One region of the Lentibacillus halophilus genome, then DNA from elsewhere that is predicted to be linked to it. Evidence: predicted binding sites of a transcription regulator. Region 1 holds the regulator's gene; each other region holds the start of a gene.
The links. The regulator CtsR, encoded in region 1, represses protease genes until heat stress. The targets are predictions, from matches to a motif close to ATGGTCAATAAAGGTCAAACA.
Positions count from the first base shown of each region.

Region 2: a site for CtsR is predicted at 5,535-5,555, ahead of clpP (ATP-dependent Clp endopeptidase proteolytic subunit ClpP). Genes of this name have one in related genera too.
Region 3: a site for CtsR is predicted at 3,337-3,357, ahead of ACZ5Q7_RS07225 (ATP-dependent Clp protease ATP-binding subunit). Genes of this name have one in related genera too.

Region 1 covers NZ_AP043750.1:1,007,342-1,017,660, reverse strand. The annotation lists gene radA (DNA repair protein RadA) at 46-1,419, opposite strand; gene clpC (ATP-dependent protease ATP-binding subunit ClpC) at 1,630-4,059, opposite strand; gene ACZ5Q7_RS04725 (protein arginine kinase) at 4,078-5,142, opposite strand; gene ACZ5Q7_RS04720 (UvrB/UvrC motif-containing protein) at 5,139-5,666, opposite strand; gene ACZ5Q7_RS04715 (CtsR family transcriptional regulator) at 5,679-6,146, opposite strand; gene ACZ5Q7_RS04710 (MgtC/SapB family protein) at 6,491-7,189, opposite strand; rRNA gene rrf (5S ribosomal RNA) at 7,520-7,635, opposite strand; rRNA gene ACZ5Q7_RS04700 (23S ribosomal RNA) at 7,789-10,319, opposite strand, start outside.
Region 2 covers NZ_AP043750.1:2,872,016-2,882,334, reverse strand. The annotation lists gene trxB (thioredoxin-disulfide reductase) at 1-752, shown strand, start outside; gene ACZ5Q7_RS14215 (NUDIX hydrolase) at 1,090-1,557, shown strand; gene rapZ (RNase adapter RapZ) at 1,572-2,456, shown strand; gene ACZ5Q7_RS14205 (gluconeogenesis factor YvcK family protein) at 2,458-3,414, shown strand; gene whiA (DNA-binding protein WhiA) at 3,452-4,402, shown strand; gene ACZ5Q7_RS14195 (HPr family phosphocarrier protein) at 4,540-4,794, shown strand; gene clpP (ATP-dependent Clp endopeptidase proteolytic subunit ClpP) at 4,881-5,474, opposite strand; tRNA gene ACZ5Q7_RS14185 (tRNA-Arg) at 5,850-5,923, shown strand; gene ACZ5Q7_RS14180 (prenyltransferase) at 5,998-6,903, opposite strand; gene ACZ5Q7_RS14175 (hypothetical protein) at 6,921-7,418, opposite strand; gene rpoN (RNA polymerase factor sigma-54) at 7,572-8,843, shown strand; gene ACZ5Q7_RS14165 (glutaredoxin family protein) at 8,856-9,104, shown strand; gene ACZ5Q7_RS14160 (sugar-binding transcriptional regulator) at 9,235-10,257, shown strand; gene gap (type I glyceraldehyde-3-phosphate dehydrogenase) at 10,307-10,319, shown strand, end outside.
Region 3 covers NZ_AP043750.1:1,482,551-1,492,869, reverse strand. The annotation lists gene ACZ5Q7_RS07235 (SPFH domain-containing protein) at 1-88, opposite strand, end outside; gene ACZ5Q7_RS07230 (ComEC/Rec2 family competence protein) at 156-1,016, opposite strand; gene ACZ5Q7_RS07225 (ATP-dependent Clp protease ATP-binding subunit) at 1,158-3,290, opposite strand; gene pdaA (delta-lactam-biosynthetic de-N-acetylase) at 3,978-4,775, opposite strand; gene ACZ5Q7_RS07215 (Na+/H+ antiporter family protein) at 4,834-6,144, opposite strand; gene ACZ5Q7_RS07210 (YfkD family protein) at 6,285-7,088, opposite strand; gene ACZ5Q7_RS07205 (OsmC family protein) at 7,203-7,595, opposite strand; gene ACZ5Q7_RS07200 (amino acid ABC transporter permease) at 7,694-8,374, opposite strand; gene ACZ5Q7_RS07195 (transporter substrate-binding domain-containing protein) at 8,378-9,241, opposite strand; gene ACZ5Q7_RS07190 (heavy metal translocating P-type ATPase) at 9,538-10,319, shown strand, end outside.

The sequences.
Region 1 (10,319 bases):
CAATAAATCGTCACGTGCTAATTCGTGCCGACCGGTAGTGAGCTGTCAGGTGGTCAGACCTTCATCGAGCGCCTCACGAACCGTACGGACTCCAATAGCCTGGATAGATGATGGCGGATTCCAACCATCCAAATTCTTTTGGGGACAAAACACACGTTCAAAGCCGAGTTTGGCCGCCTCTTGAACCCGCTGCTCGATCCGGGACACATGCCGTACTTCACCGGTCAATCCAACTTCGCCGATAAAAATATCTTCCGGCCTTGTCGGTTGGTTACGGAAACTGGATGCAATACTGACAGCTACAGCCAGGTCAATAGCGGGCTCATCAAGTTTGACACCGCCGGCCACTTTTATATAAGCATCCTGATTCTGCAGCAGAAGACCAACGCGCTTTTCAAGAACCGCCATCAAAAGGGGAACACGATTGGTATCAAATCCGGTTGCCATCCGTCTCGGGTTGCCAAAACTGGTTGGGGAAATGAGTGCCTGGATTTCAACAAGAACAGGCCTTGTTCCTTCCATAGAGGCGACTACGGTTGATCCCGCTGCACCTTGGGGGCGTTCTTCCAGGAAAATCTCGGACGGATTCATGACTTCCCGCAACCCCGTCTCCTCCATCTCAAAAATGCCCATCTCATGTGTGCTCCCGAAGCGATTTTTGACACTGCGCACTATCCTGTAAGTATGGTGCCGTTCGCCTTCAAAATAAAGCACAGCATCCACCATATGCTCCAACATCCGCGGCCCCGCTATAGCCCCTTCCTTCGTAACGTGACCTACAATACAAATGGGAATTGCATTTGATTTGGCCGTCTTCATTAATTCGCTTGTGCTCTCACGCACCTGGGAAACACTTCCTGGAGCACTTGTCACTTCTTCCCGGTAAACGGTTTGTATGGAGTCAATGACAACAAAAGCCGGTTTAATCTGTTCGATTTGACTGAGTATATCAAACAGATTGGTTTCCGCTAATACATAAAGCTGCTCGGAGGTGACACCCAAGCGATCAGAACGCAATTTTGTCTGACGGATGGATTCTTCTCCGGAAATATACAGTACAGGCATCTGTTTATCAGCAAGTTGGGACGATACCTGCAACAACAAAGTTGATTTACCTATACCGGGATCACCGCCGATCAGTACGAGTGACCCCGGAACAATCCCACCCCCGAGCACACGATTAAATTCGCGCATCGCTGTTGTCACACGTGGTTCTTTTTTGGTTTCAACTGACGTTATACGTTCTGGCTTACCGGAAACGTTAGTGTCCCCGGCTATTGTATGCCCCGTCTGCACAGATGATGCTTCCAATTCCTCCACCAGCGTATTCCAGCTGTTGCACCCGGGACATTTACCCATCCATTTGGCTGATTCATAACCACAGTCCTGACACACATACTTTGTTTTGCGTTTTGCCAATGCTATCGTGCTCCTTTGCTACATCCTCTATTATATACCAAATCCACCGCATGGACGTTACAGCCCTCTATCAATTCGTTTAAATAATGACATATTTGTTCCACATTCTCAGTATAACATGATTCCGTCCCGGCAGCTTGCCATCAAAAAAACTGGAAGGTTGTTCTTCCTTCCAGTTTTTCATCATCTGTGTGTCGGGAAATTACATTTTTACGACAGAATCGTAAATTCCCCTTTATTATTTAAGCCGATTTTTACTTTTTCCCCTTTGGAGATAGTTTCCTTCAGCAATTCTTCCGACAGCATATCCTCAACATTTTTTTGGATGGATCTGCGCAGCGGCCGGGCACCATATTCGGGGTCAAACCCTTCATTGGCAATCTTATCCACCGCTTTATCCGTCAGCGTGAATTCAATACCCTGTTCCGTCAAACGGGTCTGCAACTGTTTAACCATCAGCTGGACAATATATTTCATATGCTTGCGTTCAAGTGAGTGGAATACAATGGTCTCATCAATCCGGTTCAGAAATTCAGGACGGAATGCTTTTTTAAGTTCCTCGGTCACTTTGGACTTCATGTTCTTATGATCTTGTTCTTCATCATCAAGAGTGAATCCAACATATTTATTCCGTTTCAGTTCATCGACACCGACATTGGATGTCATAATCAGGACGGTATTGCGGAAATCAACGACGCGTCCTTTAGAGTCCGTCAGCCTTCCATCCTCCAACACTTGCAGCAGAATGTTGAAAACTTCCGGGTGCGCTTTTTCCACTTCATCCAGAAGAATGACAGAATAAGGCTTGGTCCGCACTTTTTCCGTCAGTTGACCACCTTCTTCATAACCGACATATCCTGGAGGTGAGCCAACTAGGCGGCTGGTGGCGTGTTTTTCCATGTACTCAGACATATCGATCCGGATCATGGCTTCTTCATCAGCAAACATTGATTCTGCCAACGCCCGTGCAAGCTCCGTTTTACCGACACCGGTTGGCCCGAGAAAAATGAACGAGCCGATGGGACGCTTCGGATCTTTCAAACCGGCGCGCGCCCTGCGGATAGCTTTAGCCACGGCATCCACAGCCTCATCCTGGCCGATAACCCGATCATGCAATGTTTCTTCCAGATTCAAAAGGCGCTCACTTTCATCTTTTGTAAGACGGGAGACGGGTACACCAGTCCATGTGGAGACGACTTTCGCTACATCTTCTACGGCTACCTCGGATGATTCCTGCCCCTGCTTCTCTTTCCATTGATTCTTCGTTTCTTCCAATTCCTCTCGCAACCGCTGTTCTGAGTCACGCAACGACGCCGCTGTTTCAAATTCCTGACCCTGTACGGCGGAATCCTTTTCTTTGCGTACATCAGCCAGTTTTTGCTCCAGTTCTTTTAAATCCGGCGGTATCGCATATGAACGCAGGCGAACTTTGGAACCAGCTTCATCGATCAAATCAATGGCTTTATCCGGGAGAAAACGTTCGGTGATGTAACGGTCGGACAGCGAGACGGCTGTTTCAATTGTTTCATCCGGAATGGTGACACGGTGATGGGCTTCATAACGGTCACGCAACCCTTGCAAAATCTGCACCGTTTCGTCCAAGGTTGGTTCATCAACTTGAATCGGTTGAAATCTTCGCTCAAGAGCCGCATCTTTTTCAATATATTTGCGGTATTCGTCAAGTGTGGTGGCACCTATGCATTGCAGCTCACCACGGGAGAGGGCCGGTTTTAGTATGTTGGAAGCATCGATGGCCCCTTCTGCACCGCCTGCTCCAATCAACGTATGCAATTCATCTATGAACAGAATGATGTTGGACGCCTGACGAATTTCTTCCATGACTTTTTTCAACCGTTCCTCAAACTCACCACGGTATTTCGTTCCAGCCACAACAGTCCCCATATCCAGCGTCATCACGCGTTTATCACGCAATATCTCCGGAATTTCATTCTGCATGATTTGTTGTGCCAAACCTTCTGCAACAGCTGTTTTCCCAACACCGGGCTCACCGATCAGAACCGGGTTGTTTTTAGTACGACGGCTGAGAACCTCAACGACCCGTTCAATTTCTTTGCTGCGACCAACGACAGGGTCAACATTGCCTTCTTTGGCGATTTCCGTCAAATCGCGTGCCAGCGAATCCAATGTCGGTGTGCTCGCATTCGATGATTGCGCTCCCCGCCCTTGACGTCCTGTCTGTGACTCATTGCTGCCAAGAAGCTGCAGAACTTGCTGACGCGCTTTGTTGAGACTGACACCAAGATTATTCAGGACACGTGCGGCCACACCTTCTCCTTCACGTATGAGACCAAGCAATATGTGCTCGGTGCCGACATAGGAATGGCCAAGTTTACGTGCTTCGTCCTGGGACAATTCAACGACCTTCTTCGCTCTTGGCGTATAATGAATCGTCTGCATCGGCTGGTTGCCGGATCCAATTAATTTTTCCACTTCTTCCTGAATTTTGGATACTTCCAACCCCAGTGATTCCAATGCCTTTGCCGCAATTCCATTTCCTTCGCTGACAAGGCCAAGCAAAATATGTTCGGTGCCTATATTATTATGTCCAAGCCGTACTGCTTCTTCCTGGGAAAGCGCCAGCACCTTTTGCGCTCGTTCTGTAAATCGTCCAAACATCATAGCTATGTCTCCTCCTAACTAATTTTCCAGTTTCACACGTTCACGGATAAGCGATGCTCTTAATATATCCCGCTCATTAGGTGTCAGCGATTTTTGAGCATATTGCTGCAGAAATCCCGGCTGTGTAAGTATCATCAGCTCATTGAATATATTCCCTGTGACACCATCAATAATGCCCAAATCGATGCCGAGCCGTACATCAGATATACATGTTGCCGCTTCCTTTGACTCCATGACGCGACTGTATGCCAACAATCCATAAGAACGATAAATCCGGTCTTCCAACCGCTTGCCTGACTGTTCCATAATTCGGTTTCGTGCTTTGCGTTCATGTTCAATAAGCTGCCGGGCGACACTTTGCAAATCCTCAACGATATCTTCTTCTGATTTTCCAAGTGTAATTTGATTGGATATCTGAAAAATATTGCCCGTGGCCTCACTTCCCTCACCATAAATGCCACGCACGACAAGGCCGAGTTGGTTAATCGCCGGTATCATGCGCGTGATCTGTTGGGTCCATGCCAAGGCAGGCAAATGCATCATCACCGAAGCACGCATGCCTGTACCAACATTGGTCGGGCATCCTGTTAAGTAACCGCGCTTTTCATCAAATGCGTAATTAACTTTTTCCTCCAGCCAGTCATCCAACTCAAATACATTACTCAGGGCTTCCGAAAGCTGAAAACCGGGAAAGTACAGCTGCAGACGAAGATGATCCTCTTCGTTTACCATAACCGATACCTGTTCATTTTCAGATATCAGGACAGCGGATGAGTGATCCTGCTCTGCCAAATGAGGGCTGATTAAGTGCTTCTCAACAAGCACGCGTCGCTCCACCGGTGTTAATTGCTGAATAGGTATAAATGAAAACGACGTATAATCCTGAAATGATTGATGTTCATACTCATCCCGGATAAATGAACTGATGCTCTCCAAATCGGATTCATTAGCCAGAATCGGAAACGAATATTGGGCAAAATTACGTGCCAGACGGATTCTGCTGCTTAAGACAATATCACTGTCGGGACCATCTTCGCGCATCCATGGACTGATAGCCTCATTCATAAATTGCTGCAGCGTCATGCATCATCACCCCCCATTTCCTTTTTTAACGCATTGATTTTATCCCGAACCGTTGCAGCATCTTCAAAGGCCTCATTTTTTATTAAACGCTGCAACTCTTCTTTATATGCGTTCATTTGTTTTTTAATACGCATATCGCCGCCTTTTCGGGCGGGAATCTTCCCATGGTGTGCTGTATTTCCACTGTGCACACGACGGAACATAGGGTCCAGGTACTCTTCAAAGGTCTGATAACATTGGGAACAACCAAATTTTCCGAGCTTTTTAAATTTGGACAGCGTCATTTCACATTTGGGACATTGTAGTTCGTTTTTCTGCTGTTTTGGTGTATGCTGCTGATTATCAATCGGTGGGCTGAACAATCCGGACAATAATTGGTGCAGGGAATAACCTTCTTCCGGATAGGTCATATACCCTTTCTCTTTTGCACATACATCACATACATACACTTCTGTTTTGTCACCGTTGATAACCTGCGTATAACGAAGCGTTGCCGGACGCTGTTGGCATTCCTGGCATTCCATGGCATTCCCCCCTCACTTATTCAAATATTTTAATGTCGTCAACATCGATGTCATAATTCGGGCACGGATTTCATCACGCAACGGCAGCTGAAAAGCTAATGTCTCCCGCTCAATGGCACTCAGCATAATTCGAGCCTCGCGTTCGGTGACAAGTTCTTCCTCCAGAAGCCGCTCCATGACGTCATAAGCTGCCTGCTGCGAACAACTTGGCTGGATCATGGCCATAATATCATCAATTAAATCCGCCCAGTCTTGATGCTTAATTCGGATAATGCGGATATAACCACCGCCACCACGCTTACTTTCCACTATATAACCCTTTTCCACAGTAAAGCGTGTTTTAATCACATAATTAATTTGTGACGGAACACATTGAAATCGATCAGCAAGTTCACTGCGCTTAATATCAATAGCATCCTTGCCGGCAGAATCAAGAATTTGTTTTAAATATTCCTCTATGATGTCCGAAATGTTCCGCATAAACCCTCCTCCTCTTACCATATGAGCGAACGTTTATTTGTTTGCTTGCATTTACCTTATTTGACTTTGACTATCTTTGACTATACTTATATTATACGATATACACACTGAGATGCAAGAAAAATCTATTTCTATTGTAGACAAATCGATGAAAAACGAAACATGAAAACCAGTTCATAAATAATACGCTACCCAGACAACATAATATGAATAATTTTTCGCGATATCATGACCCAACATCTTGGAAGGCTATCGGAAAAATATAAAACCTTGTGCCGTACAGACACAAGGTTTTATACCGCACAAACAGATAATAGCTTATACGGCAAACAGAGCAATCCAAATTATTTTCGCTCCGCAGCATGTTTAATATAGTCCAGTTTTGTAATATCCTCAAAAAGAGACGAGCGATCCATTTCCTCACCAGGGTCAACTGTTATAAATATATGGCGTAAATCGTTTTCGGTGCGGCTGATTTCAACCCGCTTCAATACCAATTGATGATGTTCAAAGACACCAATCGCATGATTAAGTTCCAATCCGGGCATAGCAATGATTTCAACGACGTATGATGACTTCCCCTTCTTAAATACCTTCTCAAAATTATTTAAAAATACAAGACTTAATAATATGATGACTGTAGTAAACACGGCGGACGCATACATACCTGCACCAACGACAAGCCCCAGACCTGCAACCGTCCATATAGAAGCGGCTGTTGTAAGCCCGCGTATCGTCATCCCATTGACGATAATCGTTCCAGCTCCGAGGAACCCAATACCACTGATAACATAAGAAGGAATTCGAGCCGGATCAAACCGTATATTATCGTAAGCGTCAATCATCCACTCAAAACCATACAACGAAAGCACCATCATCAAACACGCCCCCACCCCGACCAAGATGTGCGTTCGAAATCCGGCAGAGTGATTTTTCAATTCCCGTTCAAAACCAATTAATCCGGATAAAATTAAGGCAATAACGATACGTATCATAATGGTTACAAAATGATCCCCGACGAGCAAATCCCAATATCCGTCCATGTGACGTCCACGCTCTCCTTCCCTTTATAATCCAATCCGTTCGCATGTTTTTCCTGATATAAGTCTATGCAGAACGTAGATTATCATTAAAATAATGCTGCCTATTGTTTGAATATGGTTGGTATATAAACAGATATGTTCATCATTACTATACGGTCCGGTATCGGTATTCATGTTATCGGTAAATTAAATTCCATTAAATAATGCTCATTTTTTGGCCAATAATTACCGTCTGATTGTTAATACTAATCAGAAATAATAGTCACCTTTGAAATACAAAAATAAAGAGGCTAAACCATCAATCAAATGGTCAGCCTCTTTTTTTGCTATGCCTGGCGGTGTCCTACTCTCGCGGGGGCAAAGCCCCAACTACCATCGGCGCTGGAGAGCTTAACGGCTGTGTTCGGCATGGGAACAGGTGTGTCCTCTCCGCTAATACCGCCAGACCTAAGTTGTGACAATAGACGATGATTGATACCCAAACCCGATGTCATCAAGGACAAGGATTATTATAGCGATTATCGTCGAAAAATGCAAGGGTTTTTTTAATTGCACCCTGAAAACGGAATAAGAACATTAGGCCATTCCAATGTGAATGTGTGGTTAAGTCCTCGATCGATTAGTATCCGTCAGCTTCACGTGTTGCCACGCTTCCACCCCGGACCTATCTACCTCCTCGTCTTGGAGGGATCTTACTCACTGAACGTGATGGGAAGTTTCATCTTGAGGGGGGCTTCATGCTTAGATGCTTTCAGCACTTATCCTGACCACACGTAGCCACCCAGCCGTGCTCCTGGCGGAACAACTGGTGCACCAGCGGTGTGTCCATCCCGGTCCTCTCGTACTAAGGACAGCTCCTCTCAAACTTCCAACGCCCACGACGGATAGGGACCGAACTGTCTCACGACGTTCTGAACCCAGCTCGCGTACCGCTTTAATGGGCGAACAGCCCAACCCTTGGGACCGACTACAGCCCCAGGATGCGATGAGCCGACATCGAGGTGCCAAACCTCCCCGTCGATGTGAACTCTTGGGGGAGATAAGCCTGTTATCCCCGGGGTAGCTTTTATCCGTTGAGCGATGGCCCTTCCATGCGGAACCACCGGATCACTAAGCCCGACTTTCGTCCCTGCTCGACGTGTCAGTCTCGCAGTCAAGCTCCCTTATGCCTTTGCACGCTGTGAATGATTTCCAACCATTCGGAGGGAACCTTTGGGCGCCTCCGTTACCTTTTGGGAGGCGACCGCCCCAGTCAAACTGCCTGCCTGACACTGTCTCCGGACCGGATCACGGCCCTGGGTTAGAATGTTCGTACAGCCGGGGTGGTATCCCACGGATGCCTCCACGTAAGCTGGCGCTCACGCTTCGACGGCTCCCACCTATCCTGTACAAGCTGCACCAACATTCAATATCAAGATGCAGTAAAGCTCCACGGGGTCTTTCCGTCCTGTCGCGGGTAATGCGCATCTTCACGCATAGTATAATTTCACCGGGTCTCTCGTTGAGACAGTGCCCAAGTCGTTGCACCTTTCGTGCGGGTCGGAACTTACCCGACAAGGAATTTCGCTACCTTAGGACCGTTATAGTTACGGCCGCCGTTTACTGGGGCTTCGGTTCAACGCTTCGCGCGCCGAGCGCGCTAACGCATCCCCTTAACCTTCCAGCACCGGGCAGGTGTCAGTCCCTATACATCGCCTTTCGGCTTTGCAGAGACCTGTGTTTTTGGTAAACAGTCGCTTGGGCCTGGTCACTGCGGCTCACGTAAGTGAGCACCCCTTCTCCCGAGGTTACGGGGTCATTTTGCCGAGTTCCTTAACGAGAGGTCTCCCGAACACCTTCGGATACTCTCCGTGCCTACCTGTGTCGGTTTGCGGTACGGGCACCTGTGAACTCACTAGAGGCTTTTCTCGGCAGTGTGAAATCCGGAACTTCGGTACTTGATTTCCCTCCCCGTCACAGCTCAGGATCCGTTGAGCGGATTTGCCTGCCCAACACCCTTGCTGCTTGGACGCACACATCCATCGGTGCGCTTTCCGTATCCTTCTGCGTCCCCCCATCGTTCCAACGCTCACGAGGTGGTACAGGATTATAGACCTGTTAGCCATCGCCTACGCCTTTCGGCCTCGGCTTAGGTCCCGACTTACCCTGAGCGGACGAACCTTCCTCAGGAACCCTTAGGCATTCGGTGAAAGAGATTCTCACTCTTTTTTCGCTACTCATACCGGCATTCTCACTTCCAGACGCTCCACCGGTCCTCACGGTCCGACTTCGCAGCATCCGGAACGCTCTCCTACCATTGTTCGATGAACAATCCGCAGCTTCGGTGATACGTTTAGCCCCGCTACATTATCGGCGCAGCGTCACTCGACCAGTGAGCTATTACGCACTCTTTAAATGATGGCTGCTTCTAAGCCAACATACTGGTTGTCCGGGCAACGCCACATCCTTTTCCACTTAACGTATACTTGGGGACCTTAGCTGGCGGTCTGGGCTGTTTCCCTCTCGACCATGAACCTTATCACCCATGGTCTGACTCCCAAGGTGTTACGTTGCCGGCATTCGGAGTTTGACTGAATTCGGTAACCCGATGAGGGCCCCTCGTTCAATCAGTGCTCTACCTCCGGAACGCATGCCTTGAGGCTAGCCCTAAAGCTATTTCGGAGAGAACCAGCTATCTCCGTGTTCGATTGGCATTTCACCTCTACCCACACCTCATCCCCGCATTTTTCAACATACGTGGGTTCGGGCCTCCTGTCAGTGTTACCTGACCTTCACCCTGGACATGGGTAGATCACACGGTTTCGGGTCTGCGCCCGTATACTTATGCGCCCTGCTTCAGACTCGCTTTCGCTACGGCTCCGTGTTGGCCACTTAACCTTGCATACGAACGCAACTCGCCGGTCCATTCTACAAAAGGTACGCCGTCACCCATTAACGGGCTCCGACTACTTGTAGGCACACGGTTTCAGGGTCTTTTTCACTCCCCTTCCGGGGTGCTTTTCACCTTTCCCTCACGGTACTGGTTCACTATCGGTCACCGGGGAGTATTTAGCCTTGGGAGATGGTCCTCCCAGATTCCGACGGAATTTCTCGTGTTCCGCCGTACTCAGGATCCACTCCGGAGGAAATG
Region 2 (10,319 bases), 1.1 Mb from region 1:
TATATGAGCATGCCGAGAAATTTGGTGCTGAGTATGCCTATGGCGATATTAAAAGCATTGATGATCACGGAGAATATAAAACGATTAATGCCGGTAAGAAACAGTATCATACACGGACACTGATCATTGCAACAGGTGCTGAGTACAAGAAACTCGGTATTCCGGGTGAAGAAGAGTTGGGCGGACGCGGTGTCTCGTATTGCGCCGTTTGTGATGGTGCCTTTTTTAAAGGAAAAGACTTGATCGTGATTGGCGGTGGGGACTCCGCCGTTGAAGAAGGCATGTATTTGACACGGTTCGCCAATAAAGTCACCATCGTGCATCGCCGTGATAAACTGCGTGCGCAAAAAATTCTTCAGGACCGTGCTTTTGACAATGAAAAAATAGAATTTATCTGGAATACGGAAGCCAAACAAATTAATGGTCCGAGCGGCAAAGTGGAAAGTGCCACATTGGTTAATAATCAAACCGGTGAGGAGTATGATCACGCCATCGATGGAATTTTCATTTATATCGGTTTGCTGCCGCTGAATGAGCCGTTCGAGTCGTTGGGCATCACGAACGATGAAGGTTATGTCGTCACGAATGAAAATATGGAAACATCCATACCGGGCGTGTTTGCGGCAGGCGATATTCGTGAGAAATCGCTCCGGCAAATTGTGACCGCTACGGGTGACGGAAGCATTGCAGCAGAGGAAGCCCAGAAGTATATTGAAGATCTGATGGAAGAAATAAAAGCAGCACAAACGTAAACGTTCCGTAACGGGGGGGGATCGAACGCGGGACATGATGATTGACGTACAAAAGCATGGTGTCACCGCAGTTCGACTTCTTGAGATATGTCATCAAAAGTAATGACATTTTAATTCTGTTGTAACCCGTACGAAACAATGATTCGTTATAATGGAATTACTAATTGACCCCCTTTAATAATAAATTAGTTTTCTGCAGGTGATGATGCACCTGCATTTTTTTTGGTTTCATATCCGCGTTGGATGAATGACGTTTGTGACGCTTGTTGGGCGCATCCCTTTCATTGTATAATAAGTATAGTGTTTGGATCGTTGAGCTGAAAGAAGTGAAACAGTCATGCAGCGTGTAACCAATTGCATAGTCATATCGAATGGAAACGTTCTATTAATAAAAAAACCGCGCCGAGGCTGGTATGCTATTCCCGGGGGCAAAATGGAACCGGGTGAAACCATTAAAGAATCCGCCATCCGTGAATTTCAGGAAGAAACCGATTTGCAGCTTCATGACCCAAGACTGGTCGGTGTATTTACTTTCATGATTTACCGCCATAACGACCTGGTGCAGGAATGGATGATGTTCACATTCACTGACTCTGAACCAGAAGGTGTGATGTCTCACTTTTGCAAAGAAGGCGAACTGGAGTGGGTGGCACTGGAGGCCATTGACGATGTGCCGATGGCGGAAGGAGACAGAAAGATTTTTGACCATGTGTTGTCTTCCGATGAATCCATTTTATACGGATCGTTTTCCTACACAGAGGATTATGAACTGCTGTATGTGCGTCTTGATCCCACACGGTCATGAAGGGGAGCGTTGTTATGTGGAACAGTGAACAGGATACGAAATTGGTTATTATTACAGGCATGTCGGGGGCGGGCAAGACCGTAGCCATACAAAGCTTTGAGGATCTCGGCTATTATTGTGTTGACAATTTACCGCCCGCTTTACTGCCGAAGTTTTTGGAACTAATGAAAGATGCACGGAATAACATTCGTAAAGTGGCGCTTGTCATGGATTTACGCGGAAGAGAATTTTTTGATTCGCTGTTTGAAGCTCTCGACATATTGGAAGAAGAAAACTGGCTGAGAGAACACATCCTTTTTTTGGACGCACAAGATGAGGCATTGGTGAAACGGTATAAAGAAACGAGGCGGTCACACCCGCTTGCATCAGAAGGGTTGCCCCTTGAGGGAATTACACAGGAACGCACCATTCTTGATGAATTGCGGGGCAGGGCGCAGCGAATTATTGACACAACAACGCTTAAGCCAAAACAATTACGGGATAAAATACTTCGGACATATATGGAAGGAAAACAGGAGATCTTTTCGGTGAATATGGTGTCATTTGGCTATAAATACGGCATACCGATCGATGCGGATTTGGTTTTTGATGTTCGGTTTTTGCCAAACCCGCATTATGTGCCGTATATGCAGCCCATGACGGGCTTGAATTCAGAAGTCTCCTCATACGTTTTTAAATGGGTTGATACACAGAAGTTTAATGAAAAGGTGCTTGATTTGCTGCAGTTCATGCTTCCGAAATATAAAAAAGAAGGCAAGTCACAGCTTGTCGTTGGAATTGGATGCACGGGTGGGCAGCATCGGTCGGTAGCTATTGCCGAATACTTTGCCAAACAGCTTGCCACCAACTATATCACCCATGTCAGTCACCGTGATATGGATAAAAGAAAGGACCATTAATATGAACGGCGGAAAGAGACCGAATATCACTGTCATTGGCGGTGGTACGGGAATGCCTGTTCTTCTGCGTGGATTAAAGAATTTGCCGATTGATCTGACGGCCCTGGTGACTGTTGCGGATGACGGTGGGAGCACGGGGCGGTTGCGACATACGATGGGGATGCCGGCACCCGGTGATATCCGGAATGTGATTGCAGCGCTTTCTGATGCAGAACCAATGCTTTTGGATCTGTTTCAGCACCGGTTTGCTGAGGGAAATGGGCTAACCGGACATTCCATGGGCAATCTTCTTCTGGCGGCAATGACGTCGTTAACGGGTGATTTTTTCACGGGGATTAAAGAAATTTCCCGAGTGTTGAATGTAAAAGGGACGATTTATCCCATTTCCAACCAGAGTATGTCCTTGCACGCACGAATGACAGACGGCACGATTGTTTCAGGTGAATCGAACATTCCTCTTGCCAACAAAAAAATCGAACGCATTTTTTTGCGTCCGGAGCCGGTTCAGCCGCTTCCCAACGCTGTGGAAGCTGTCAGGAATGCTGATTTGGTCGTGGTGGCTCCGGGCAGCCTGTACACAAGTATCTTGCCGAATATGATCATCCCGCAAATGATTGGCGCATTAAAACACGCGAAAGGAAACGTTGTTTATATCTGCAATGTGATGACACAGGCTGGGGAGACAACAGGTTATACGGCGGCAGACCATGTTGAGGCCATCCGTCATCATATCGGAGAGTCATGCATTGATACGATTGTTGTCCATAATGAACCGATCAGTCAACGCGTTCGTAATGTTTATGCCGAGGAAAATGCCTCTCCCGTTGTCTATGATACAGACCGACTGGTGGATATGGGGCTGGAAATCATTGAGGGTGATATCATCAATCCATCCAAAACGACATTGCGGCATGATACGGAAAAGGTAGCGAATTTGCTTTATTCCATCATTAATTAGATCGAATGGAATTGATGGACAAAGGGAGGTGCCGGGATTGTCATTTGCTTCTGAGATAAAAAAGGAACTGACCGGAATGGAATCGGACATATGCTGTCAATATGCGGAATTCGCAGCACTTGTTCGGATGAATGGTGTTATTTCCATGTCCGGACAGTTTTATACACTTGATGTACAGACGGAAAACGCAGCGATTGCACGGCGCATCTACACACTGATTAAATCGCTGTACCATATTCCGGTTGAACTTCTTGTTCGGAAAAAAATGAAACTGAAAAAAAACAATGTCTATATTGTCCGCATGAAGGAAAAAGCTCGAGATTTGCTGGTGGATATAGGCATATTAAACGAATCCAATACACTTAAGCGAGATATACCCACAGCTTATTTAGAAAAGGATTGCTGCCGCAAATCGTATTTACGTGGGGCATTTTTAGCCGGTGGATCGATTAATAATCCGGAGACGTCGTCGTATCATCTGGAAATTTTCAACGCATATCAGGAACATAATGAGGCCCTAACAGGGTTATTAAATGATTTTCAGCTCCGTGCCCGGCAACTCGAACGAAAAAATGGCTACATTGCCTATTTAAAAGAGGCGGAGAAAATAACCGAGTTTCTCAGCATCATTGGTGCTCACAATGCGTTGTTCAAATTTGAGGATGTCCGTATCGTCCGGGATATGCGTAATTCAGTCAATCGTCTTGTTAATTGCGAAACGGCTAATTTGAACAAAACAATCGGTGCTGCATTCCGGCAAATGGAGAACATTCACTTCATTGAAAGCACTGTCGGACTCGATGCGTTGCCGGAAAAACTTCAGGAAATTGCATCACTCCGGGTGCAACACCAGGATGTATCGTTAAAAGAACTTGGTGAGATGGTGAGCACTGGAAAAATTTCTAAATCCGGTGTCAATCATCGGCTGAAAAAAATCAATGACTTTGCAGAGACATTAAGAGAAAAAGGAAGCAGTTTCCAAAAGTGAATGGATCGTTGGCGTATGCTATAATAATAGTAATAGTAATTGCTATCATCATTTATTTTCAGCAGTTCACGTACTCATTGGCTGCTGTTTTTTTAAACATGCTGTAATCGATTGCAAAAAAGAGGAGGATGAAGGTTTTGGTTGAAGAATCAATAACGGTTGGACTTGATGCTGGGTTGCAGGCACGACCTGCAGCTGAATTTGTTCAAGATGCCAACAGCTATACGTCTCATTTATTTATTGAAAAGGATGGAAAACGGGTGAATGCCAAAAGCATTATGGGGTTAATGAGTCTCGCCATTACATCGGGGGAAACGATCACTCTCATTGCAGATGGTACGGATGAAGAGGAGGCCATGCAAAGGCTGATGGCATTTGTCTCAAATATGTGATCCTGGTGTTGATGTCCAACGTTGGTTCCATCAGGCAAAGTAAAGGGCTGCACGGTAATCCATGCAGCCCGGATGTTTCATGCTGTTCAGCTTTCATTCGTGTTTCGTTCGAGCACCTTATCAATCAAGCCGTATTCTTTGGACGCTTCAGCTGACATGAAATTATCGCGGTCTGTATCCCGTTCAACAACTTCCATTGGCTGGCCTGTGCGCTCAGATAGGATTCGGTTCATTTTTTCGCGCATTTCGATAATACGGCGTGCATGGATCTCAATATCCGATGCCTGACCTTGCGTACCGCCGAGTGGCTGGTGAATCATAACTTCACTGTTCGGCAGGGCAAACCGTTTGCCTTTTTCACCGGCTGCCAGCAAAAACGCGCCCATGGATGCGGCCATTCCGGTGCAGATGGTGGACACGTCCGATTTAATAAACTGCATGGTGTCATAAATAGCCATGCCGGAAGTGATTGAGCCGCCCGGTGAATTAATGTAAAGGGAGATGTCCTTATCAGGATCTTCCGCTTCCAAAAAGAGAAGCTGTGCGACAATGGAGTTGGCGACATTATCGTCGATGCCGCTTCCAAGCATAATGATACGGTCTTTCAGAAGGCGTGAGTAAATATCATAGGCACGTTCTCCGCGGTTTGTTTGTTCAATAACTGTTGGTATCAGATTCATACGTTTTTCCTCCTTGTTTCTCAAATTCATCCATGTAACTTACATGTTTATCATACCTAATAGGTCAAAAAAGGTCAAATGAAAAGAAGTCTATCCCCGTTAAAAAATTCACCAAAAACATCATTCCCTGTAAATACGAAAATAAACCTGTAACTGAAGACGTATGTATTTTTGGATTAGGTTACCGTACTGCGATCGTACCTCAATGGTGCCTGTTGTTTCAAGCTGTTTGCAGGGTACCAAAGCATTAATGATGGTGGGGCATCATATGTCAACGACCGTAAATAACGATTGAGTCATATAAATCATAAAAAACACTTGTAAAAACAAGCTCAAAGCGTTACAATATTCATTGTGTCGAAATCACATAAACATGCGCTCGTAGCTCAGTTGGACAGAGCACTGGTTTCCGGTACCAGGGGTCGGGGGTTCAAGTCCTCCCGGGCGCACTACCTAATAAAAAGCAAGGATCCCATTCATGCGGGCGCCTTGCTTTTTTATTTATTTTTAAGTGATTTTAACGCTATACCCAAATTCCTATTACCATCAACAGGCCGAATGCCCAGTGGTGCCATGCTGCCCATTTCATGCCGGAACGTTCATCCGTTCTTTCCGCATGGCTCCGGAATGACCAAAGCAGTTTGATGGCCAGCGGGGTTGCGCACAGGACGATGGTTGAAGATACAGGCAGAAAACCGGCTGTCATCAAGATAATGACCGTTACATATGGAAGAACCAACACCACCATCAGTAAACGGACAGCTCTTGCACGACCAAGAATCGTTGCAAGTGTTCGGCGGAATGGGCCGTCTTTTTCAATATCCCGTATATTATTGGTGAGAATCATGGATGCAATCAGCCAGGCAAATGGTAATGATATGGCGATAATCGGCACATCCATCCGATTGCCTTGAACAACATAGCTTAAAATCGTAACAACCGGTCCGAGAAAGGTAAAGGCGACCGTTTCCCCGAGTCCAATGGAACATAAGGGGCGGGGACCTGCGGAATATAGATAGCCAAACAGTATTCCTGCCATACCGACCGGGAGAATCCACCATGTGCTTTGGGTGGCGAGCCAACCACCAATGCTCATCGCTATCACGAGCATGGCAACACCTATATATAATACAGCATGATGGGAAGGGCCTTTCGCGTGAACGATGTCGGTCGTCCATTTTGGTTTGTCCTGCCCATGCAAAAAGTCATAGTAATCGTTAAATAGGTTGGTTGCCGACTGAACAAGCAAAGCGGCTGCGAGCATAGCCAGAAATAGATCTGGCTGTATCGTCCCATTGGCTGCAGCGATACCGGTTCCCGCAAGTATGGGTGTTACTGTTCCGGTCAGGGTCATTGGACGTAAAAGCTGGAGCCATGATGCACGGTAATAATAGATTGGCTGATTATCATTCACAGCGGAAGACATCATAGGATCAACCCCCTTTATTATAGAAAAACCATTAATACAATCAGAGTGACAAACCCAGCTACTTCAACGGATTCAAGCAAAGCAGCTTTTGCTAATGCCCTGAACAGTGGCGTTGTGTCGCCGTTATCCGCTGCTTCCCATAAAGCGGCATCCGACAATACGCCGATGGAATATCGGAATCCAATCCACACACCCCAAAACAGTGTCAGGATACCGACAACAAGCGCCATCATCCATATAGTTCCAAAATAGGTGTGCCAAATGTCGTTCCAACGGCTGATCGGACCGAAAACGGTGCCGAGTAGGATCCCAGTTGCAATCACCCCACCTCCTGCTCCTGTTAATAATGAATGGGACCATTGCATGAGAGCGAGCAGAAAACGGCGTTGATCCGTGTAAGCTTCTTTTCGAATGGCGGGAACAACGCCCCATCCGATAAAGAACACGCCGCCGACCCACGTGATAGCTAATAGTATATGAAGAAACACGATGATCTGACGGATATCCCAAAGCATGTTGACCACCCGCTTTTATTTGTCTACTATTATTGTATTCCTGTCTGGTTGGATTTGGTGTGATATATGTCACGAATGACTGAGTGGGGACACGTGCGTTTTTGTCAATTTTGTGGCATACTGAACGTAATCAGGATAGATGGGGGAGGTAGTATGCGGCCGACAATCGTTCAGGAACAGAAATTACAGCTGAAAATGAATCAGTCGCTTATCCAATCTATCCAGCTTCTGCAATTAACAGGGATGGAAGTCGTTGAATACATTCAAGAAATGGCGAAAGAAAATCCTTTAATTGACGATATTAGTTATGATGATGACCTGAGAAGCTTCACACAAGCCGGAGACACACAGCCAGCCATCGGGGAAATCAATCAGGCGGAAACGTCGATGCATGAGCAGTTGAAACATCAGCTGTACACCATTGATGTCCCCGATGATTTGCGCTCGGCTGTTTTGTATGGCATCGATTCGCTGAATGACGATGGCTATTTGGAAATGGATATGGACACATGGGCTGAAGCGTGTTCGATTCCTATCTTGCAGGCAGAAGAAGCTTTGCGGTGGGTGCAGTCGCTCGAACCGGCAGGTATAGGTGCGCGCTCGCTCAAGGAATGCATTCTCTTGCAGATGGGTGAGGAATGGTCGTTTCTGGAGGAACTGCTGGAGGACCATCTGGAATGGCTGGCTGATGAGGACATATCAGCGATAAGCTCCCATTTTCGATTAACGGAAGCGGAGGCTGAGAGCGTCCTGCGGCACATTCAAGCCTGTCATCCCAAGCCTGGCCATCTTTTATCAGCCCAAAAAACGGAACATATCATTCCGGAAGCGCACATCTATGAAGACGATGGGACATGGTATGTGTCATTTTATAAATGGCATGCACCGACGATTGAAATCAGTGACGCATATAAAGACTTCCGGCCGGATGATGCGGATGCCAGAAAGTTTTTGAAAGAGAAGCACGAACAGCTTCAATGGTTGCAACAAGCTGTCCAGTTTCGCGGAAACACGTTGGAACGGGTAATTAAGACGATTGTCCGGAAACAGCAGCGTTACTTTTCGCATGGTGCCATGATGATGCAACCATTAACACTTAAGGATCTTGCTGAGGCATTGGATATGCATGTTTCCACCATAAGCCGGGCCATTATGAATAAATACATCCAGACGAAACAAGGCGTCATACCGTTGAAGTTTTTCCTGCAGTCCGGTGTTAAACAAACCAATGGGCAACAAACAGCATCGTTTGTAATTAAACAATTAATCGGTGAACTCATTAACGGCGAAAATAAGCAAAAACCGCTTTCTGATCAGACGATTAAGGAACGGCTGTACGAGGAATTCGGAATCACAGTGGCGCGGCGCACCGTTGTGAAATATCGGGAACAACTGGGCCTGCCGTCATCAACAAAACGAAAATAAGGAGAATCCCGAATGCGACGCATCCTGTTTTACACGAAAGCCCACTGCCCATTATGCGATGAAGTGGAAGCCATACTGGATCTATTGCAACGCGTCCATCCATTCGACGTAGAGGTGAGAGACATTGAAACGTGTGATGAATGGTTGGAAGCGTATCAGATGGTCATTCCTGTCGTGGAAATAGAAGGGCGGACATTTGCATACGAAGCCATCAGTTATGACGTGCTCGATCACGTTTTGCAGGAATCAACGGCCAACTGATGCAAAACGTTTGTATAAAGCAGATGGTATGGTAAAATAATGGGGAAACATCACTTTTCTCTTTTTTTGATCTGCGTGGGATGGTTTTTATTGGTCCGGGACGAAATATGTCCAAATGAGGAGTTTTTATATGAAAGAAATCATGGATTTGCAGAAAAAATTATACCCTGATTTGCTGGACGTTATGCAGCAGCGCTACGTTATTTTGCAGAACATTGAACTCCTGGAGCCGATTGGAAGACGGGCGCTTGCCGAAAATACCAACGACACGGAACGGCATATTCGCGGGGAATTGGATGTCCTGTCCAAACAAGGCTTGGTGACCGTTACATCAAAAGGAATGCAACTGACCAAAGAGGGAAAAATAGTGATTAATCAACTCGCGTCCTTCATGCATGAAGCGATGGGGCTGGATACCTTTGAAAAACAGCTGGAGGAAACATTACAGCTGGAGAGGGTTGTCATTGTTCCGGGAAATAGCGATGAACAGGCGTGGGTTAAACAGGAAATGGGCAAAGCGTGTGTCTCGTATTTACAGGATAACAAACGCTCCCATGAGACCATTGCTGTTACAGGTGGAACGACCATGGCGGCTGTAGCTGATATGATGGCACCGTTAAGCGGGGAAGTGGATTGTTTATTTGTCCCTGCACGGGGTGGTATCGGAGAAAAGGAAGAACATCAAGCCAACACCATTGCTGCGAAGATGGCACGACAGGCGCATGGGAATTACCGTTTGCTGTATGTCCCGGACCCATTAAGTGAAACGTCGTACCGGACCATGATTGAAGAACCCGCTGTTCAAGACGTACTGCATTTGATGTATGAAGCGGATGTTGTTCTGCATGGTATCGGTGATGCACTGACCATGGCTGAACGTCGTAAGACACCGGAGGATATTCTGCAAAAGCTCCGGGACGGACATGCTGTCAGTGAAGCGTTCGGTTATTACTTCAATGCATTCGGTGAGATTGTTCATCATGTCCGGACCATAGGCATCCATTTGGATGATTTATCCGAAAATAGCAAACGCGTGATCACGGTAGCCGGGGGAGAATCCAAGGCACAAGCGATCGAGTCGTATTTCAAGCAGGGGAAAAGTGATTTGTTGATTACGGATGAAGCGGCTGCTGAAGCGATTTTAGAGGGATGATTATCTCCCTTTGAATATAGTATGGCATTATGATATAGGAGGAATAGATATGGCACTAAAAA
Region 3 (10,319 bases), 480 kb from region 1:
AACTCAAAACCGTAACAACGAGCAGAACTATAATAGCCAAAATCCCCACAAACCCATTCATCATCCACGCTTCTTTTTCACGAACCATCCCGACACACCTTTCCATTTTTAATATAAAAATGATATCAGATTTGTCTATTTTTGTAAATGCTTGATCAACCGGTCTCTAACCAGTTAGTCGGGCTTTTTTCGTTTATAATGACAAATCCTTTTTCATCAGTGCGAATCGTGATGGTTCCAAACATCGCCGTCGGGTAAATAGCTGTATTCACTTTGCGTAAGTTGTCCATAACACGGTCCACCGGATGGCCGAACTTATTTTTTTGACCATAAGTGAGAATGGCTGCTTCTGGTGTCACCTCACGCAAAAATTTTAATCCTGTGCTTGTATGGGAACCGTGATGCGCTACTTTTAATATGTCTGAATCGAGATTATAGTTTTTCATTAATTTTTTTTCCTGCTTTTTTTCCACATCACTCATAAGCAGAAAGTCAGTTTCCTCGAATGTCATTTTCATAACAATAGATGATTGATTTGCTGTTTTCGATCCGGTATGGCTGTTTAAAATGCGGACTTTCAGCTCCGAATCGACTTTTATAAGATCATCCCGTTCGGCAATTTCGATGGGAATTTGCTGTCTGATGATTTGGCTGACGTATCTAGCATAGGTTTTGGTTGAATTTATTTTCCCGATATCCAACATTCGCTTGACTTCAAATGTTTTCATAACCGTAATCAGTCCGCCAATATGATCAATGTCCGGGTGGGTTGCAACCATTAAGTCGATTTTGCCGACACCTTGTTTCTTTAGGAAGGTCACGACCTTTTTGCCGGCTTTGGGACGCCCACCATCTATGAGAATGTTTTTACCGGATGGCGTTTCAATCAGTATACTATCTCCCTGACCCACATCAATGAAATGGACATCCAAATCTGATTCTTGTGCGTGCAAAGGGATAGGTATGGTTATCGTTGACACGATAATAACAATGATCATGAATACGTTTCGCTGCATGATAGAGGCATCCTTTAATAGCTGTTTCGTTTATTTTTTCACGATTTGCGTATTATATAACCAACGCAGTCATATAAGATTTTTAAACAGGCTATACAAAAAGCCGCTGAACGAGTCAGCGGCTTTCCATGTTGTAACCTATTAGGTGTTATTCGCAACAACAATGTCACCATTATCAACGTATGCTTCAACAGAACTGATGTCATCGTTTTCCAGAATCAAATCTGTTAGCTGATCCTCAATTTTATCCTGGATGACACGACGCAATGGACGTGCTCCAAAACGGCGATCATAGCCAAGGTTGACGAGTTCGTGTTTCGCTTCATCCGTGATGGTAATGGAGATGTTATTTTCTTCGATTGTTTTTTCAAGATCGGCAAGCATCAGATCTACAATATGCAGCAAGCTGTCTTCTTCCAGTTCGTTGAATTGAATGATACTGTCGAACCTGTTCAAAAATTCTGGTTTAAAGTATGCACTTAAGTTTTCCATTGTTGAAACAGCGTCATGCTCATCCCGATTGAAGCCAACGTTCACTTGTTTTTCGCCGGTTCCGGCATTGCTTGTCATGATAAGCACGGTTTCTTTAAAGCTTACCGTACGACCTTGCGAGTCGGTCAGTTGTCCGTCTTCCATAATTTGCAGGAACATGTTTTGTACGTCCGGATGGGCTTTTTCAATTTCATCTAGCAAAATAATGGAGTACGGATTGCGGCGAACTTTTTCCGTTAATTGACCGGCTTCTTCGTGTCCTACATATCCGGGTGGCGAACCAATGATTTTCGAGACGGCATGTTTTTCCATATACTCACTCATGTCAAGTCTGAGAAGGCTGTCGCGGGTGCCGAACAGTTCCTCAGCAAGAGCTTTGGTCAATTCGGTTTTTCCGACACCGGTTGGTCCAACGAACAGGAACGAACCGATAGGACGGTATGCTGATTTCAGTCCAGCACGGCTGCGACGAACGGCCTTGGCTACTTTCTGTACAGCCTCGTCCTGACCGATAACTTTTGACCCAAGTTGTTCTGCCAGATCACGCATTTTCTTCTGTTCATCCGCTTGCAGTTTGGTGACCGGGATGCCCGTTTTTTCTTCCACAATCAATTCAATATCAGAAATGTCGACATCGATATCCTGCTGTTCGTCTTTTGCTTTATCAAGCTGTTTCTGTAGCTGAATTTCCTGATAACGTAAATGGGCAGCCCGTTCATAATCTTCTTGTTCTGCTGCTTGTTCTTTTTCACGGACAATCTCGTTCATCCGGTTCTGAATGGAGTCCGAATCTTTCTCCGCATTGTCCAGGTTCAATCGTGAGCCGACTTCATCCATCAAGTCAATCGCCTTATCCGGCAGATAGCGGTCTTGAATGTAACGCTTGGACAAAATGACGAATGAACGGATAGCCTCGTCGGAATAGCGCACCTCATGAAATTGCTCGTAACGATCTTTAATACCGTTAAGGATGGCAACCGTATCGTCTTCGGATGGTTCGTGCACCATTACCGGTTGAAAGCGACGTTCAAGAGCGGCATCTTTTTCGATTTCACGATATTCTTTCAATGTCGTTGCACCGATCAGCTGCAAATCACCACGTGCAAGGGCTGGTTTCAAAATGTTGCCGGCATCCATTTGGGAGCTTTCCGCTGTGCCTGCGCCGACCAGCAGATGTACTTCATCGACAAACACAATAGCATCGTCACGCTCCTGCAATTCTGAAACGAGTTGCTTCATGCGTTCTTCAAATTGTCCGCGCATGCTCGTGTTAGCAACAAGAGATGCCACATCCAGCAAATAAATTTCTTTGTTCATTAATTTGGCTGGAACTTGGCCCTCGGTAATTTGTCGTGCAAGTCCTTCCGCAATAGCGGTTTTACCTACGCCAGGCTCACCGATCAGAACCGGGTTGTTCTTATTGCGGCGATTCAATGTTTCAATCACACGTTTCACTTCATTATCGCGCCCGATGACCGGGTCAATCATGCCTTGTCTGGCTTCATGGGTAACATTTTTCCCCATTTGTTCCAGTAGACTGTCCTCGTTACCGGATTGCTGTTTCGTTTTCGTTCCAGTGAATCCTTGACCTTGATTGCCATTGCCCTGGAAGAAGTTTGCCGCATTATTTCCTTGCTGACCTTGACTAAAGTCACCGCTCATCATACTATTTTGTATCTCCTGAAAGCATTGTTCACATAGATGCATCGTCATACGTTGTTGATTCATTTGCATAGACATATTTATTGTTGCTGGGCGAATACCGCAATTTTGACATTGCATATCTGATTCCTCCCTTATGGTATAAAGGTCATTATATGAAACTTTGACTTTGACTTTCTTTGACCTTTCAATTGTTATTGTACTCTGACCTTCTTTGACTTTCAAGAGGTTTTGCTTATTTTTTATAAAAAAATTTTGCTACATGTTGAGAAGTGCTGTATTTCATGTTTCCCTTTCTTCACGCGAATTAAAACATAGAGCGGATATGGGGATAGGACATAATTAAACAAATCACTTCTAAACACGAACAATATAGTTAAGACGTAGTCACCGCTCCGGAAAAACACTGCGCTTTCACCTTGCCAGGCACAAGCGCGACATCTGTTCAAGCTTCCTTTGGTCGCTTTCACAGTGTCTTCTTTGCCGCGGGCGCTGATAAGCCTCCTCGTGCTCGTCGCGTTGCAAGCTTATTCGTCGAAGCCTACGCTCCTCGCAGGTCGAAGCCTACTCATGGAAGCTTTGCTTTGTGCTTATCGCACTGCGGGGTCTCATCTAGGCTTTTTCATCCCGCAGGAGTCTCCGTGTTTTTTCCTACGCTAAACGAAAAATCCGAACTGATTCAGATTTTTTTGCGAATCATAGTTCGGATTTTTATTTGACTAAACGTCTTTTGTCCCAACCCCTCTGTTATTTCTTCATTTCTGTTTGATCATCGATTCGACCATTTTTGGTTTTCCTCTTAAAAAATCAATAACCATAAATGGGACGTGGAAGCATCGTTTTTAACACCAAATGATCAAGACTTCTAAATTGATATCCCTCATTTTTTAAATCGGTGATCAGTTTATCCAAAGCCTTGGCATTATCCGACGATACGGTATGAAGAAGGATGAGCGCTCCCGGGTGTATTTGTTCCATAATCTTGTCATACGCGTATTTCCATCCTTGTTGATCATCGGTATCCCAATCTGTAAATGCCAATGACCAAAATATGTTAATGTAACCCAGTTCGTTTGACCACTTGAGCGTCTTTTCATTGAACGTCCCTTGAGGTGGACGCAAGTATTTGATCTCCTCCTGGTTGGAAACGTTCGCCACTTCCTTTTCCACTGATTCGAGTTCCTTGCGCATCGTCTTTTTGGTGACAGTCGTGAAATCCGGGTGATGATAAGAATGGTTTCCGATAATATGGCCCTCGTTCGCCATTCGTTTAACAAGGTTCGGCTCACTGTCCACATACTGTCCGGTTACGAAAAATGTTGCTGGGACATGATGTTTGTTTAATACATCAAGAATATCATCGGTGTAGCCTTCTTCATATCCGTTGTCAAACGTGAGATATATATTCTTTTCTCCGGATTCATCCGCATAATACGCATCATTTCCCTCGAGCATCTGTTTGTATTTTCCGATATCAGGAAGTTCATGATCATCATTTTTATTAAACCCCCATCCATACCCACTCTGGGCATGGACACCGGGTTGATAAGGCGAAAAGGCAAGGAAAACCATAATGGTTATAATCGCAGCCATCCAGTTTTGCATAGCGCACCCCATTTCACTTTTTCCTTACTTTCACCTGAAACAATCGTTTTTATTCTTCCTATAAAACCATTGCAGCAACCCAGCCGAACAGAATTAATGGAATGTTAAAATGAATGAATGTCGGAACACATGTATCCCATATGTGATGATGTTTTCCGTCGGCGTTTAGACCCGATGTCGGTCCGAGTGTGCTGTCCGAAGCGGGTGAACCAGCATCGCCAAGCGCGCCAGCTGTGCCAATCAGTGCGGCTGTTGCCATCGTGGAAAATCCGGCTGCCAAACAGATAGGCACATAAAGCGCAGCTATAACCGGAATCGTTCCAAACGACGAACCGATACCAATTGTGACGATCAGTCCAACGAGAAGTAATATAATGGCGATTAACGCCTGGTTGTCGTCCAAAAATCCGGATGTCGCTTTCACAAGTGCATCCACCGCACCGGTCTCAGTTAAAACATTGCCGAACCCTGCAGCGACCAACATAACAAAAGCGATTTGCCCCATCATGGCAATTCCGTCAGCCATGACTTGCTCACCTTTTCGGAATGGAACAGCGACCAGCACGAACATGAGAATCAGTCCTGTCAGTGCGCCAGCAACTAAATTTTTAACAACAATCTGCACAGCCAGCGCCCCGACAATGGCCACCAGTGTCAAGCCATGTTTTCTATTAAACGTGACATTTTCTGCCTGTGGAACAGCAACATTCGATTCAGAGCCACCTGCTCCAGGGATCGCTTCGCGGTCTTTTCGATATGTAATAAAAATGGCAATTAAGAGACCAACGACCATACCGGATCCCGGGATCAACATGGCAAGTGCCGTTTCGCTAGTCGTTATATTGACCCCATTTTCAGTCATTCCTTCCACCATTGTTTCATGGAAAAGCAGGCCAAACCCGTATGGAATCATGACATAGGGCGCTTTCAACCCAAACGCCAATGCCGTCGCCACACCCCGGCGATCCACTTTCATTTCATCAAACAGTTTTAATAACGGTGGAATTAAAATTGGCACAAATGCGATGTGCACCGGAACGAGATTTTGTGATAATGACGCAATTCCAGCGATAGCCAACACCATCATCGTTTTCTTACCAGTTAACACTCTGATGATAAAATTGACTAATATAGTTGTAATTCCTGTATAACTAATGGCGACAGCAAACGCGCCAAGCAAAATATAACTTAGGGCTGTTTTCGCTTGATCCCCCATACCGTTTACCATCAACTCAATCGAGTCAATCACATTAAGCCCGGATAGCAGTCCTGCTGTTATGGCAGACATAATAATAGAAATAATGACATTCACTCTCAGCAAACTAAGAAACGTTAGCACTAATACGGCTATAACAACAACCCACGCCATCTGTATTTCCCCTCTCCAGTCTTTTCTCTAATACTTTATCATGATAAAGTATTGAAGTGGCAAAATCAACCCATCTGTCGATTTTTTCATTTTTGAATCGAAAAAACCCCACAGGATGTGTTACCCGAGGGGTTTCATACTTATTGCAACTGAAAAGAGAGAGAAATATAATCCTGAACCGGCACCCAGGCACCTATATCCTGCTTGGTCACATTTTTAACGACAATCGATTTGTCATGCCCTTTCAATTGAACGTACACCTCGCCGAATGTTACTTGTCCCTTTTCACTTACGGCCGGTGCATAAGCCTGCAATTTACCCAATTTTTTCGATGGAACACGGTACGGGTCATCTTTCTTCGTGTTTTGTCCGATGACTGTGGAAAAAGCCAGCGGAAGCTCCACCTTTTCTTTCGCCTTCAGCAGCATCATTTTCTTAATATCGTGCGGGTTGGCTATTTTGTTCGTCAGGGCGCCGTTTACTTTCTTCTGTTCCTTTTGATTATAATGCAATGTTTTTTCCGAATCGCCGCTCAGATTGTTTAATTCATTCGTATTAATGGGCTGGTACTCCCAATTCATAGTTGTATCTGTTGACTTGTAGTGCAGCGGCCACCGACCGATATACACCATTCCCCGATAGCCGAAAGCCAATGGGGAAGGATTGATCGATGTTTCATTCACCATTTTGATCAAGTCAGGATTGGTAATCGTCACGTCCGAGTCTTCAATTAATTCTTTTGTCAGACTACTCGGTTCCACGACTTTTTGCTCTTCAATCACGTTCGGGTGTGTATTTTCCTTGGAAATGGTCAACACGTGGCTGGGCACGTCGACTTCCGATTTTTCTTCCGACGTTTCATCATTTTTTTCTTCGGCTGCGCTGCTAATAGGACATACAAGTACAACAGTTAATGCCATGATGACGTATGTCCATGGTTTCATGTGTCCCATTATGTGTCTCATCCCTTTCTCAATGATTGCCTTGTGCACGGATTCAGACGATTGACATGATAATGGTAGTTTTTACGGACACATGACTATTATACTTCATTATTATCAGCGGCTCAGTTCAATGGTCTCCAGCGTTTCATTGATGGTGATGCTATCTTCAACCGAACGTGCCATGGAGCAGTTTTTCCTTGCGAGAGCTAGATTTTTATACAGTTTGTCGTCATCCAAATGCTGCCCCTTAATAACAAAGTGCAGATCAATTCTCTCGATCCGATCCGCTTCATCCGGGTTGCGTTCCACGTCAGTCTGAATGACCAGTTCCTCAACGTCTACCCGTTGTTTATCCAGTATCTTACGGAAAACGGACGCACTGCACCCGGCAATGGATGCAACCATCAACTGAAATGGGCGGAATCCATATGTTTCATCACCGGATATGTCCAATTGTCCGTAACCAAGATCAATGCGCATACCCTCGTCTTTTGAATAAAGTTCCATAGTTTTCGCTCCTTTATCAACCAATTTTATGTTCTCTTTTTCTTATCGTACACGACATTCTTGTTTTCTAAAAACGTTTTGTATTGACCGCCATACCTTCACGAAACAAACTTGCTATACTTGGCTTCCAGGCGATCTTGCACAAACGATATAAGCACACAGATCGGCCAATAAATTAAGGCAACAACTATATACAGTGTCATGGCATCAAATTCTCTGCCGACGACAATCTGTGTCCGTTGAAACAACTCCGGAACCGTAATAACCGCCGCCAGTGACGTTGCTTTCATTAAATCCATAAACACGTTGGTCAATGGAGGAATGGCGATTCGGGCAGCTTGTGGCAATATAATAAACCATAACGTTTTCCAGTATCCTATATTAAGAGATGTCGCTGCCTCCCATTGGCCATCATCAATACTATTCAAGGAGGAACGATCAATCTCTGCAATATAGGCAGCACTGTTCAATCCAAAACCGAGCGATGCCGCCATTATCGCTCCCAACTCTATTCCAAGATACGGAAGACCAAAATAAAGGATAAACAAAAACACTAAAATCGGCGTTCCGCGCATAAACGAAATGTAAAGGCGTGCCGGCCACCGTAAAACGATGTGTCTGGAGCTGTGGGCTAAAGCGAGAAACAGTCCCAAAACCATGCCAAGTGCCATCCCGGCCATTGCAATACCAATTGTTGCTGGCAATCCTCGCAGTATAAATGGCAGGCTTTCCCATGCCAATTGTACGTCAAAAACACCGCCAAAATCCAATCCGTTCATCGTTTAAAAATCCAATCCTTCTATTTCCCGGATATTGCCTTCAGGTTTTTTTGAAGCATCTTCGTCATAGAATTTTTTGGCCAATTCTGTCAGGGTCCCATCCCCCCGCATATCCGCTATGGCTTGATTCACTTTTTCCTGAAGTTTATCGGCACCATCCTTCATAACGATCCCTTTCCTTGTCGGGTGAAATTTCAGTTCCGGGTGCAGCGTGATATCGAATTCCGGAAAAGCAGCAACACCGAATTTGGAAAGGTAATAATCGTTAATAACGACATCGGTTCTACCATTATTCACATCCCGGAGGTAAGCTTCATTGGGTGCATTGCCATAGGTTTTCACCTTTGCGCCGAATTTCCGGGCAATTTGACTGTAAACGGTGGAAGACGCTCCCCCGGCTACTTTTCCTTCTAAATCCTCCAGTTTATGTATGCCGGAGTAGTTATCGTCTCTAACCACCATGGTCGTATACGAATATTTTATAGGATTCGTGAAATTAAATGTCTTTTTTCGCTTATCTGTAATGCCCATCCCTGCCATATCAATTCGTCCACTCTTGATAGCAGACAGCACACTGTCAAAGCCGATGATTTCAAATGTAATATCCAAATTCAGCCTTTTGCCGATTTCCCGCATCACTTCCACTTCATACCCTGTCAGCTGTTCTTTGCTTTTGCCTTCTCCTTCATAGTATGAGGAAGCGACTAACGTGCCCGGTGTGCCGACAACGATTTCATCGGCGTCCTGGATTTCCTTCCATTTCTTACCCTCTTTATCCTTGTCTCCGCTCTCTGCCTCATTATTACCGCACGCACTTAAGACAAACATGACTGTCAGCAGTATGACAGTCCATTTCCTGACGCACATAACTCTGCTCTCCTTCCCCGACTGTTGTTATATTTCAAAAATTCAACTTGATTATAACAGTGCAACAAGCCCACTTCAATATTACGAATTGTTGTATGAATGTGATAAGTTTTTGCATTAATCAGTAGCGGAATTTATGACTTAATCATTGACATTTAAATAACAACAACATTATAATTAAAATTAATATTAAATAATAATTATTTTAAATTGTTATTTAGTATTTGTACTGATGAATTTTAAAACATCGTATCCGTCTAATGAAATTGACTATTGTTATCAATTACTCGGGGAGGATGAAAATGGAGGCAAAAACACTTGGATGCGAGCAATCGACGCCAAAAAAACAACAACAGGCCATCACTGACAAGATGAGAAGCATCCATGAGCATATTGAAATAATAGCAGCCCTTTTCAGTGGATTGCTCATTTTAACTGCATGGCTACTTGAAAATAATATCAGTAATGGATGGTGGGTTACGCTTCACTTATCCGCATTTATCATCGGCGGATATGCGAAAGCGAAGGAAGGCATTCTGGAAACCATTCATCATAAAGATTTGAATGTAGAATTATTAATGATTATTGCGGCTATCGGGGCAGCTGCTATCGGCTACTGGACAGAGGGCGCCATTCTTATATTTATCTTTGCTTTGTCAGGGGCGCTGGAAACGTATACGATGAACAAAAGCAGCCGTGAAATATCGTCGCTGATGCAAATACAGCCGGAAGAAGCCGTTCGTATCACCGGGGGCAATGAAGAATTGGTTCCTGTTTCCGAGCTGCAACCGGGGGATTCCATTTTCGTCCGTGCTAGCGAACGAATCCCTGCAGACGGCAGAATTGTCAAAGGGGCCACTGCCATCGACGAAAGTGCCATATCAGGAGAATCAGTGCCTGTCAGCAAAACGAATAACCATGACGTTTTTGCCGGTACGATGGCACTTGATGGATCCATCACGGTCCAAATCACGAAACCGGCCAGCGAAACCCTGTTCCAAAAAATCATTCAACTCGTCCAGGATGCACAGGACGAAAAATCCCCTTCCCAGCTGTTTATTGAGCGGTTTGAAGGGAT